2 regions of the Vescimonas coprocola genome follow, and region 2 is predicted to be linked to the other one. Evidence: predicted binding sites of a transcription regulator. Region 2 holds the regulator's gene; the other holds the start of a gene.

Region 1 (6,552 bases), 1.1 Mb from region 2:
GACGCATGGCGGTGTTGATGGCGTCGCACACCAGATCTGTGTTCAGCGCCTCCAGAATGGTCTTGCCGATGAGGATCTCGGAGGCCATGGCGGCAGAATGGGTCATACCGGAGCAGCCGATGGTCTCCACCAGTGCCTCCTCGATGATGCCATTTTTAATGTTCAGGGTCAGCTTGCAGGCGCCCTGCTGAGGGGCGCACCAGCCGACACCGTGGGTAAAGCCGGAGATATCGGAGATTTCCTTGGCCTGCACCCACCTCCCCTCCTCAGGGATGGGAGCCGGGCCGTGGTAAGCGCCCTTGGCCACCGGACACATATGCTGTACTTCCGCAGTATAGATCATGGTAACGATTCCTTTCTGTGCTGAATTTTTTACCATTGTGGATGGGTTTATCCTTTGGGGCTATTATAGCAAACGCCGGGAGAAATTTCAAGAAGTTCTAAGCAAATATTCCGAACATTCCGTGCATTTTTGCGCCAACGCAGGGAGTCTATCCCTCTCACAGCTTGGTCAGATGGGTCCCGGCGGCCTTGAGCATCAGTTTTTTGGTGCCGATCTTGTCAAAGGCCACTTCCACCAGCGCATCGCCGCCCATGGGCCGGACGCTGAGCACCATACCGTCTCCGAAGGCATTGTGGCGAACGCTGTCGCCGGCCCGCAGCTGCATCAGGGGCGCAGAGGGTGCTGCGGAGCGAGCCCGCACCGACGGAGCGGACGGAGCCGTTGTAGATCGGACCGGCTCCTCCCGACGGGTACGTACCTGAGACGCAGCGGTAGGACGCTGCCACTCCCCCTCCCAGTGGGACGCCGCCTGCTGGGGTTCGGGCTTCCCCAGCCACTCCATATTCTCCTCCGGGATCTCCTTGAGAAAGCGGGAGGGCATAGCGGGGCTGGTACGGCCGTACAGGGTGCGCTGCCGGGTATTGGTGAGGGTCAGCTTCTCCTTGGCACGGGTCATGGCCACGTAGCACAGTCGCCGCTCCTCCTCCATCTCCTCCTCATCCCCCATGGCCCGGTTGCCGGGGAACAGGCCGTCCTCCATGCCCACCACGAACACGCATGGAAACTCCAGCCCCTTGGCGCTGTGCATGGTCATGAGGGTGACGCAGTTGTCGGAGTCCGCCTGACTGTCCAGATCCGTATATAGAGCCACCTCGTCCAAAAAGCCCGCCAGAGTGGGGTTCTCCGGCTCGTTCTCCAGAAAGCCCATGATGCTGGAGGCCAACTCCTGTACGTTCTCCAGCCGGCCCCGGCTCTCCATATCGTCCTTTTCCTGCAGCATCCGCACATAGCCGGTGCGGTCACACACATATTCGTAGAACTCCACCAGCCCCAGATCGGCCACATGGCGGCGCATTTCCTCCATCATATCTGTAAATGTAAGAAGCTTTACAGCGCTTGCTTTCAGTTCTGGATAGTCGGATGCGTGGCAGAGGATCTCATAGAGGGGCCTCCCCTCCTCCGTAGCGATCACCTGCGCCTTATCCACCGTGGCGGTGCCGATCTTGCGGGAGGGTACGTTGATGATGCGCCGCAGCCGCAGATCATCGGTGGGGTTGTTGATGACGCACAGATAGGCCAGCATATCCTTGACCTCGGCCCGGTCGAAGAACTTCATGCCGCCGATGATCTTATAGGGTACGCCGTTGCGCTTAAAGGCATACTCCATGGCGTTGGACTGGGCGTTGGTTCGGTAGAGCACGGCGTGTTCCTTCCAGTTGACGCCCCGACGGTAGTTCATCATGATCTGCCCCACTACATAGTTGGCCTCGTCGGACTCATTGAAGCAGGTCTTGACGGTGATGATTTCCCCTTTTCCGTTCTCCGTCCACAGAGTCTTGCCCTTGCGGCCGGTGTTGTGGCGGATGACGGCGTTGGCCCCGTCCAGAATGTTCTGTGTAGAGCGGTAATTCTGCTCCAGACGGATGGTACGGGCGCCGGTATACTGCTTTTCAAAATTCAGGATGTTCTCGATGTTGGCCCCCCGGAAGCGGTAGATGCTCTGATCGTCGTCGCCTACCACGCAGATGTTGCGGTGTCCCCCTGCCAGCAGACTGGCCAGCAGATACTGCAAATGGTTCGTGTCCTGATACTCGTCGATGAGGACGTAGCGGAACTTACGCTGGTAGTAGGCCAGCGTCTCCCTGTCCGTCCGCAGCAGATCCACCGTGTGGAGGATGATATCGTCGAAGTCCAGCGCATTGGCGTCCCGTAGTTTCTGATTGTAAAGCGCGTATACTTTACCGATGCGCTTACGCCGCCAATCCTGAGATTTTTCTGCCTGAGCGGCAAACTCCTCCGGCAGGATCATATCATCCTTGGAGCGGGAGATGATGGTCTGGATCTCCCGGACGGGAAAGGTCTTTTCATCCAACTCCAATTCCTTGAGAATGTCCTTCAGGAGCCGTTTGGTGTCATCGGTATCGTAGATGGTAAAACTGCGGTCAAAGCCCAGCTTGTCGATGTCCCTCCGCAGAATCCGCACGCAGGCGGAGTGAAAGGTGGCGGCCCACACATCACGGGACTCCTCCCCCAGCATCCGCTCCAGACGATCCTTCAGCTCATTGGCAGCCTTGTTGGTGAAGGTGATGGCCAGTACCTCCCACGGGCGGGCGGGCTCCACGGCGCACAGATAATCCGCCAAGGGCTTCTGCTCCGGATCCGGGTGCCGGACATACTGCTCCAGAAACTCCACCTCATCGTCGGAGATGGGCATGGGGATCTCCTCCGTGTCGCTGCCCCGGCCATAGCGCAGAAGGTTGGCCACCCGGTTGATAAGCACCGTGGTCTTGCCGCTGCCGGCTCCGGCCAGCAGAAGAAGCGGCCCCTCCGTGGAGAGCACCGCCTCCCGCTGCTTGTCGTTGAGATGCTGATAGTTCAGGGCGATGGCCTGCCGCCTTGCCCGGATAAAGCGCTGCTGTAATTCATTCATGTATTTTTATCCCCTGCTTGTTGTTTTCCCCTATTTTAATACAAAATCCGGGGCCGGTCAACCTCTCTGCAGAAATATAGAAATTTTGTTCGATTTCATATTGACAGAAACGGATGTTCGACTTATAATGAGGATAGAACAAAAGTTTCACAGGAGGTATGTACTATGACGACCTTTGGATTTATTATGATGGTGGTGGGCGTGGCTTTCTTCTCCGGCAGCGCCATTCATGTCATCGACCGGCTGGATCGTCCCCAGCAGCGCCGCCGCACGGTGTAACGGCATGGAGCTGCTGGATAAGCTGGCCATCCTGACGGACGCCGCCAAATACGATGCGGCTTGTACGTCCAGCGGTGTCAAACGCAGCGCCCGGCCTGGGATGATCGGCAACACCACCTCCTCTATCGCCGGCTGCTGCCACAGCTTCTCTGCCGACGGGCGATGCATCACCCTGCTGAAGGTGTTGATGACCAACAGCTGCGTGTTCGACTGCAAGTACTGCGTCAACCGGCGCAGCAACGATACCCGCCGGGCGGCCTTCACACCACGGGAGCTGGCGGAGCTGACCATCGGCTTTTACCGCCGCAACTATATCGAGGGGCTGTTCCTCTCCTCCGGCGTGCTGCGAAGCCCGGATTATACCACCGAACGGATGATCGAGTGCCTGCGGATCCTGCGAGAGGAGTATCGCTTCAACGGGTATATCCATGCCAAAGCCATCCCCGGCACATCGCCGGAGCTGGTGCAGCGGCTGGGGCTGCTGGCAGACCGGCTCAGCGTTAACATCGAGCTGCCCTCTCAGAAGGGCTTACAAACTCTGGCTCCGGATAAAAGCAAACAGGCCATTCTGCGGCCCATGGCACAGATTCGGGACCGGGCCAGAGAGAGCAAGGCAGAGCTGGCGAAGTCCCGCCACGCCCCGGTGTTTGCCCCGGCCGGACAGAGCACTCAACTCATTGTGGGCGCCACGGCGGACAATGATCGCCATATCCTGCACCTGACCCAGTCTTTGTACGAGAAGTACCGTCTCAAACGAGTGTTCTATTCTGCCTATGTGCCGGTAGTCGAGAACAGTCTGCTGCCCTCCAAGGATACGAAGCCCCCTCTGCTGCGGGAGCACCGCCTGTATCAGGCGGACTGGCTGCTGCGGTTTTACGGCTTCCGGGCCGAGGAGCTGTTGGACGAGCAGCACCCGGACTTCAATCCGCTGGTGGACCCCAAGTGCCACTGGGCCATCGGACATCTGGAACAGTTTCCGCTGGAGATCATGAACGCCGAATACGAGACGCTGCTACGGGTGCCGGGCATCGGTCCGATAAGCGCACGGCGTATCGTCTCGGCCCGCCGCCATGGTACGCTGCGGTTCGAGGACCTGAAAAAACTGGGGGTGGTGCTGAAGAGGGCGCAGTTCTTTATCACCTGCGGCGGCCGGATGCGGCAGGGCCTGCAATTTACCGCCCAGACCCTTCAGCGGCAATTAGAGGCGATGGAGCGAGGGCAGCTGCCGCCGGAAGAGTGCCGGCAGCTGTCGCTGTTTGACTCGGCGGGGTGATACGATGGCATGGCAGGATGTGGTCTTTCAATACGACGGCAGCTTCGACGGATTCCTTTGCTGCGTGTTTGAAAGCTATGTACACAAAGAATTCCCCATCGCCTTTTACAGCGATGAGGAGTGTTTTTCCCTGTATTCCGTCCGCAGCATCCTGACGGTGCCGGAGCACGCCCGCCGGGTGTACCGGGGCATCTTCAAGCGCTCCAAGCGTGCCGCAGAGTTGCTGCACCGTGCCTTTCTCACCTGTATGGAGGATAAAGAGTTGCACCTTTACACCTTTGTCCGCAAGCTGATGGACGAAGGACCGGATTTCCTGAGAAACCAGTCGGATGCGGCCTACTACCCCGTGGCCAAGGCTCTGCGGCACATGAGCGGCGAGTTAGAGAAGCTGCGTGGCTTCATCCGTTTTTCCGAGTACAGTGGCGTGCTGGGAGCGGAAATCGAGCCAAAAAATCGAGTCCTCCCCCTGCTGCGAAACCACTTCTGCAATCGCTATGCCAACGAATCCTTTTTTATCTACGACAGTACACACAAGGACCTACTGCTATACAGCAGCGGCCGATCCCGAATGATGCGGGTAGACAGCCTGCAGTTGGCCCTGCCCGGTGAGGAGGAGCTTTGCTTCCGATCCCTATGGAAGCGGTTTTATGAGACGGTGGCCATCAGGGAACGGGAGAATCCCCGCTGCCAGAATACCTTCCTGCCCAAGCGATATCGAGGGACGATGACGGAGTTTCTTCCGCTGGACTATGAAAGGCAGCAGCAAAATCTCCCCTCCTCCCATGATGTAGCAAACGGCGCAATTATCAGAATGCTTGATTCAATTGAATTGCCGCCTACCACCAGTTTACCGGAACACTCTATATAGTTTCCGAACAGGTCGTGAGGAAGAGAATCTCCTTCAAATGGATAATTTACAGGATACTCGCTCTCTTTTGACGTGGGTACATATTTTGTTGAGATTCGCCCTTACCCTTCGCTGTCAGCAGACATAACAGAATATCTGGCAATTCTTAGCGTGTCAAGGATGGTGCTTATCCCCCGAAAGCAGGTCGCCGAAAACCAGGAATTTCTATTAGTCACTGTAAAGTATTACTATCTTACATCCGTTACAAAAAAAGGAAGAGGGCATATGCCCTCTTCCTTTTTCTCGCATCACTTCATCAGCTTTCCCTGTACCAGCAGCTGGAGAGCCTGCGCCACGTTCTGTACCGGCAGAAGCTCCAGATGCGGCAGTTCTTTCATCTCTTTGACCCGGTGCTCCGGGACGATGCACTGCGTGAAACCCAGTCGCTGCACCTCAGATAGACGCTGCTCCATGTGATTGATAGACCGTATTTCCCCAGACAGTCCCACCTCTCCGATGGCGGCCATATGGCTGGGAACGGGCTTGTCCAGATAGCTGGAGGCGATGGCCACCACAGCGGACAGATCTGCCGCCGGTTCCTCCAGCGTTAGACCACCGATGATATTCAGGTATGCATCACACTGGGAGACCTTCAGATTCCCCCGCTTCTCCAGCACCGCCAGCAGCATCGCAAAGCGGTTGTAGTCAAAGCCGTTGCTCATGCGCCGGGGATTGGCGGCGCTGGCCGGAGCGATGAGAGCCTGCACCTCCGCCAAAACCGGGCGGGCTCCCTCCATAGCGCAGGTGACGCAGGTCCCCGGTGCATCCTTGGGACGGCCCGACAGCAGCATTTCGGAGGGATTCTCCACCTCCTTCAGGCCCCAGTCCATCATTTCAAAGACGCCGATCTCGTTGGTGGCGCCGAAACGGTTCTTGGCTGCCCGCAGGATGCGGTAGGTCATGTGCTGATCGCCCTCGAAATACAGCACGCAGTCCACCATGTGCTCCAACACCTTGGGACCTGCGATAGAGCCCTCCTTGTTGACGTGGCCGATGACAAATACCGTAATGCCCTGTCCCTTTGCCAGTTGCATCAGGGCCATGGTACAGTCCTTCACCTGCCCCACGCCGCCGGCGGGAGAATCCATCTCTTCATTATACAGTGTCTGGATGGAGTCCACGATGAGCACATCCGGTTTTTCCTCCCGGACACATTCCAT
Region 2 (6,552 bases):
GGCCACCAGCGACCTGCGGAAGGCGGGGCTGTCGGACGAGCTCATTGCTGAGGCCACCGGCTACGCCGAGACGGACAACCAGGAGATTCTGGATGCCCGCCGCCTGTTTGCCCAGAAGCTGCAGCAGCACAAGGAGGAGATCGCCGGAGAGGCGGAGCAGGTGCGTCAGGCCGGCGGCCTGTTCATCGTGGGTACCGAGCGCCACGACTCCCGCCGGATCGACAACCAGCTGCGTGGCCGTGCCGGCCGTCAGGGCGACCCCGGCGAGACCCGGTTCTATATCTCGCTGGAGGATGACCTCATGCGTCTGTTCGGTGGTGAGCGCATCAACGCCATCATGGAGCGGATGAACCTCGACGAGGACACCCCCATCGAGAACAAGATGCTGACCCGTGCCATTGAGCAGGCCCAGACCACGGTGGAGTCCCGGAACTTCCAGTCCCGTAAGTCGGTGCTGGAGTACGACGACGTGATGAACAAGCAGCGTGAGATCATCTACGATCAGCGCAAGCAGGTGCTGGAGGGTATGGACGTCAAGGGCATCATCATGAACATGATGTCCACCGCCATCGGCCATCAGGTCAGCAGCGCCTTCGGCGGCGAGAGCCACATGGACGAGGCCGGGATGCGGGAGCTGCTGCGTCAGGTGGAGGGCCTGTACTTCCCCAGGTACACCGTGCGCTTCGAGCCGGAGCGCATCCCCCAGTTGACGGCCGAGGAGGTCATCGATGCCTTTACCGCCGCCGCTGCCGACTTCTACGAAAAGAAGGAGCAGGAGTTCACCTCCCCTGTCATGCGTGAGGTGGAGCGTGTGGTGCTGCTGCGGGTGGTAGACGAGTACTGGATGGACCACATCGATGCCATGACCGATCTGCGGCAGGGCATCGGTCTGCGGGCCTATGCTCAGACGGATCCCATCATCGCCTATAAGAAGGAATCTCTGGAGATGTTTGAGGAGATGATCTCCGCCATTCAGGAGGAAACCGTCCGGCGGCTGTACTCCGTACGGCTGCGGAAGAACGAGGAGGTCAAGCGGGAGCGTGTAGCCAAGACCACGTCGGAGAGCGTGGGCGGCGACGGCACCGTGAAGAAGCAGCCCCGCAAGGTGAAGAAGATTGGCCGCAACGAACCCTGCCCCTGCGGCAGCGGTAAGAAGTACAAGAACTGCTGCGGCCGGGATGCGTAAAAATCCCCGGACAGGAGGACTGCCATGGCATTTCATGACCATACGGAAAACGGCATCACCGTGCTGCAGAGCGATCTGCTGTGCGGCAGCATCCGCCACGGCTTTTCCACCCGCACCGGCGGCGTCAGCCCCGCCCCGTGGAACAGCCTGAATCTGGGCGTGGGCCGGGGCGACGATCTGGCCAATGTGCAGGAGAACTTCCGCCGGCTGTGCGGCGTGCTGGGTCTGTCCCATCAGCGGGCGGTGCTCAGTAAGCAGGTCCACGAGGACAACATCCGTCTGGTGACGGAGTCGGACTGCGGCAAGGGACTGTTCCGGCAGCGGGACTACGCCAGCGTAGACGCCATGATCTGCCGGGAGAAGCACATCCCGCTGGTGGTGTTCTCCGCCGACTGCGGCACTATTCTGCTGTACGACCCGGTGCAGGAGGCCATCGGAGCCGTCCATGCCGGGTGGCGTGGGGTGGCCAGCGGTCTGGCTGCCAAGACGGTGCGGCGGATGCAGGAGGCCTTCGGCACGGAGCCGGGGGATCTGCTGGCTGCCACGGGGCCGTCCATCGGTGCCTGCTGCTTCGAGACGGACGATGACGTGCCGGAGGCCATGCGCCGGGCGCTGGGTGCGGCAGCGGAGCCGTACATGGTGCGCTGGGGCGAAAAGTGGCACATAGACCTGAAGGGCATCAATGCCCTGTGGCTGCGGCAGGCCGGGGTACAGCGCATCGACGTATGCCCCGACTGCACCGGCTGCCACCCGGAGCGCTGGTGGTCCCATCGGAAGATGGGGGACCGCCGGGGAGCGCAGGCGGCACTCATCGCCCTGATCTGAACAGGAGACTGCCATGAAAAAGCGTTTACTATCCCTTTTGCTGGCGGCGGCGTGTCTTGTGCCGCTGTCTGGCTGCGACTGGGGCGAGGAGCCGGAGGAGACCTACGACACCCTCTCCCAATACTATCAGCAGAGCGACAGCACTAAGCAGGATACCCGTCTCACCACCTTCGGCCTGCCCTATCTGCAGGGGGAGACATGGGACCCCATCACCTGCGCCGACGGCGCCCAGCAGACACTGGGTGCGCTGCTGTATGAGAGTCTGTACACGCTGGGTACCGACTTTTTGCCCCGGCCTTGTCTGGCGGAGAGCGCCTCCTACGACGCCGAAAGCTACGCTCTGACCGTCACCGTGCGCTCCGGCGTCACCTTCTCCGACGGCTCGGCCCTGACGGCGTGGGACGTGGTGGCTGCCCTGCGGTGGGCCAAGGAGTCCGTGCGGTACGGCCAGCGGCTGGCGGAGATGGACTCCGTGTCCTATCTGGGAGAGAGTACCCTCCGCATCTACCTCACCCGCAACGACCCGCAATTCGCCGCCCGGCTGGACATTCCCATCATCAAGGGCGGCACCCAGGAGGACACGGTACCGGTGGGCAGCGGCCCCTACCGCTATGCCAAGGACGAGAGCGGGGTGTATCTGGCCCGGCGAACGGACTGGTGGCAGGATAAGACCATGCCGCTGGAGCGCATCGAGCTGACCGCCTGCAAGAACACCGACTCCATGGCCTACGCCTTCTATACCCACGACATCCAGATGCTGGTATGCGACCTGACCGGCACCAACACCTCCAACGTCTACGGCAGCGGCAGCTATACGGACATCCCCACCTCGACGATGCAGTATATCGGCTTCAATGTCACCCGTGCGCCCTTCAACGACCCCAAGCTGCGGGCGGCCCTGAGTCTTGGCATGGACCGGGCCGGCGGCGTCAGTGCCTTCCTGCTGGGGCATGGGCAGACGGCACAGTTCCCCCTGTCCCCCTCGGCGGTGGTCTACCCCAAGGATCTGGAGGAGACCTATTCCCCGGACAGCTACCGCTCCGCTATGGAGACGGCGGGCTATACCTCCGGCGAAAAGTCCGTCTCCGTCACCATGCTGGTGAACGAGGAGAATAGCTTCAAGGTGTCCATGGCCCGGAAGCTGGCCTCGGACCTCTCCCAATACGACGTGAAGATCGACGTAAAGACCCTGCCCTATGAGGACTATCTGGCGGCGCTGAAGAGCGGGGATTTCGACCTCTACTACGGGGAGTGCAAGCTGACGGCGGATTGGGATCTATCGCCGCTGCTGTCTCCGGGCGGGGCCCTGAACTACGGCGGCGTGCGGGACACACAGCTGGAGACCCTGCTGACGGCCTTCCGAACGGCATCGGAGGGCGAGGGACGCCAGACGGCGGCTCGGGAGCTGTGCAGCTATCTGAAGGAGCAGGCGCCGTTGGTGGCAGTGTGCTTCAAGTCCAACTCCGTGCTGCTGCCGGACGGAGCGGTGAAAAACGACATCCACCCCACCGTCTCTGACCCCTTTGCCGATTTTCAGGATTGGCAGCTGAATATGAAAAGCTAAGCCCTCCGGAAAATGAACTTTTTAGCAAGAACCGGCCGCAGGGAGAATCTCCCTGCGGCCGGTTCTTGCTTATCCGAAATCTGTGGGACACACCAGCCCCTTAATAGCGCCGGATGACGGCGGCCACCTTCCCCAAAATTTGTGCGTCGTGGCCGTCAATGGGGCTGTACGCCTCATTCTCCGGCAGGAGCCACACCTGCCCGTTGCGGCGGGAATAGCGCTTGACCGTGGCCTCGTCCCCCAGCAGGGCCACCACGATCTCGCCGTTGTTAGCGGTCTGCTGCTGGCGCACCACCACCAGATCGTCCGGCAGAATGCCTGCGTTGAGCATGGACTCCCCCCGAACCCGGAGGGCAAAATACTGGCTGCTGTCGCCGCCGGCGTCGAAGGTCAGGTAGTCCTCGATGCACTCCTCCGCCAGAATGGGGGTACCTGCGGCCACCGTCCCCACAATGGGGATCTGGTTCTCCTCCGGCAGCGGCTCCGTCAGGGTCAGCGCCCGGCCCTTGCCGGCCCCCTTGCCGATGACCCCCAGCTCCTCCATGTGTTTCAGGTGAAAATGGACGGTGGAGGGGGATTTCAGCCCCACGGCGTCCCCAATTTCCCGCACGGAGGGGGGATAGCCCTGCGTCCGGATGGTCTGGGCGATATAGTCATAGATCCGCTGCTGCATCTTCGTGAGCTGTACCATGTGCGCCGTCTCCTTCGTTTACATAAGGTTTTTCATAGTATACCATATATTCTCTCCGTTTGCAACAGATGTTCGATGGATTTTTCCGAATTTTTTCGGGCAAAAAGGGAGTTTCCCCTTGAAATTCCGTGGACGATATGGTATGATGGGTTGTACTTTGAAGAATAGCCTCTTTGGGCTTTATTTTGTTGGAGGGAAAGATTATGAAAATTGCTGTTACGATTCTGCAGCTGCTGTCTGCTTTGGTGCTGATCCTCATTGTTCTGTTCCAGTCCGGTAAGAGCCAGGGTCTGTCCGGTGCCATCGGCGGCATCGCTGATTCCTACATGAGCCGCAGCAAGGCCCGCTCCGTGGATGCCAAGCTGGCTAAGGCCACCAAGTGGGTGGGTGCCATCTTCGTTATCCTGACGCTGGTGCTGAACTGCATGGTCGCCGCCGGTCTGTAAGATCTATCGGTTGAAAGAAGGTCCCCGAAGCATTGCTTCGGGGACCTTCTTTTGCCCATTTTTCTCACTCGGGTCGTCGGTACAGATGCCCGGCCTCGGCAGTCTGCCCCCGGAGAGCAAACAGCTCCTCCACGGTGACGAATTCCACCCCCTGCTCCGACAAACAGTCGATGGCCTGCAAGGCCGCCTCTACGCTGGTTCCGTAGCAGTCGTGCAGCAGGATCACATCCCCGTCCCTCGCCTGACAGATGGCGGAAAACACCTTCTGTACATCCCGACACTCCCAGTCGCAGGTATCCACAGACCAGTACAGCATGGGCGTACTCCATGCTGCCAGCTCCTCCTCGGTGATGAAGCCGTAGGGTGGCCGGACCCAGTAGGTCCCCTCCCCTGCCAGCTTCTGCAAAACGCCGTCGCAGCGGCTCAGGTCCGCCATGGCCTCACCGCAGGACAGGCGGTCCAGCGGCGCATGGTCATAGGTGTGGTTGCCGATCTGATGTCCCTCTGCCCGGATGCGCTGCACCAGTTCCGGATAGTCCTGCACCTGCTGACCGATGAGGAAAAAGGTGGCGTGGACGCCCCGCTGCTTCAGGCCATCCAGCAATCGGGGCGTATACTGGGGCGATGGCCCGTCATCAAAGGTCAGTGCCAGATACATAGGCTCCGCCGGAGCCGTAGCCGGCAGCGCCATGCAGCCCGTCAGAAGCAGGCACAGTACCAGCAGGGGCAGGATTCGTTTCATAGCATCACCGAAACAAATATATGCGCCCGGCGGAAAACAATTCCGCCGGGCGCTCAGCGTGTCGAAAAAGTTTTTTCGCCACGCTGCGGCATTTTTCAGAACTTCAAAAGCTCTGAAAAATGGGGATCATCATCGTGCAGGACACCCTTCCCGGGTTTCCCGCACACACCCTTCCTCCCCGTTGATGAAAGGCTCTCCTTTTTTGACAGACTCTGCGCCCGGCGGAAAGACCATTCCGCCGGGCGCTTGCATTATTCCAGAATGATGTCATACTCCGTGTCGTCCAAGTCTGTGAACTCCACCATGAGCCAGCTGGTATCCTGCGTAGAGATATGGTAGTTCAGCCGCCACAGATCGCCGCCGTCGGGAGGATCCAGCGTCAACGGCGGGCTGATGCCATCGCTGTGGTACAGCTCCGGCATCTCCGGCAGCTCCTCTCGCTCCTCCGGATAGTACAGCAGCACCGATACCTCCATGTACCCATCCTCCAGCTCGGTGGTGTTATAGCCCGACACCCATGCCTCCTCGCCGTACCACTGGAAGGACTCTCCCTGACTCAGGTACACCTCCGCAGGCTCGGCCGGTATCTCCTCCTGAGCGGGCGTCACCGTCACCCCATGACCTCCCTCATCGATTTTCGCCTGACAACTGCGGATCATGGACGGCAGCATTACAGACAGCATAGAGATGATGAACACCGCCATAAATATGCCGCCGGACGCTTTCTCCTTCCCGGATGCATGGCTCTTCCGGGGAGCCGCCTGCCGGACGGTACGCTCCGCCTTGTGGAGCTCCTGCTCCAGCTGGCGCAGCGGGTTCTTTTTCTTGGCGGGACGGGCCTGCTCCTCGAAGCAGACCTTCTTCTCGTAACAGGTCTTTTTTTCATAGCAGACCTTCTCCTGCTTGCTGGCACCGTGGTGAACGGTGCCGTCCACATCCACCCACTCCCGCCGGGGCCGGCGGTTGTAAGCGCCGCAGTTGGGGCAGCAGCCGTATTTCTCATAGTCATAGGTCCTGCCGCAGGACTGACAGTGTACGTTAGCCATAGCGCACCTCCCGTCGCTGTTTCTTCCGTGACAGTATACCATGCTTTGCCGG

What was found. The regulator LexA, encoded in region 2, represses DNA repair genes until DNA is damaged. The targets are predictions, from matches to a motif close to CNAACANNTGTTNG.
Region 1: the regulator LexA is predicted to act here: its motif matches at 3,040-3,053, upstream of KJS28_RS04100 (putative DNA modification/repair radical SAM protein).

What each region holds. Positions count from the first base shown of each region.
Region 1 is NZ_AP023418.1:829,784-836,335, reverse strand. It holds gene KJS28_RS04110 (iron-sulfur cluster assembly scaffold protein) at 1-343, opposite strand, end outside; gene KJS28_RS04105 (ATP-dependent helicase) at 501-2,933, opposite strand; gene KJS28_RS04100 (putative DNA modification/repair radical SAM protein) at 3,217-4,485, shown strand; gene KJS28_RS04095 (TIGR03915 family putative DNA repair protein) at 4,490-5,353, shown strand; gene radA (DNA repair protein RadA) at 5,641-6,552, opposite strand, start outside.
Region 2 is NZ_AP023418.1:1,881,473-1,888,024, forward strand. It holds gene secA (preprotein translocase subunit SecA) at 1-1,186, shown strand, start outside; gene pgeF (peptidoglycan editing factor PgeF) at 1,211-2,011, shown strand; gene KJS28_RS09280 (ABC transporter substrate-binding protein) at 2,025-3,575, shown strand; gene lexA (transcriptional repressor LexA) at 3,676-4,266, opposite strand; gene secG (preprotein translocase subunit SecG) at 4,470-4,712, shown strand; gene KJS28_RS09295 (polysaccharide deacetylase family protein) at 4,777-5,454, opposite strand; gene KJS28_RS09300 (hypothetical protein) at 5,706-6,500, opposite strand.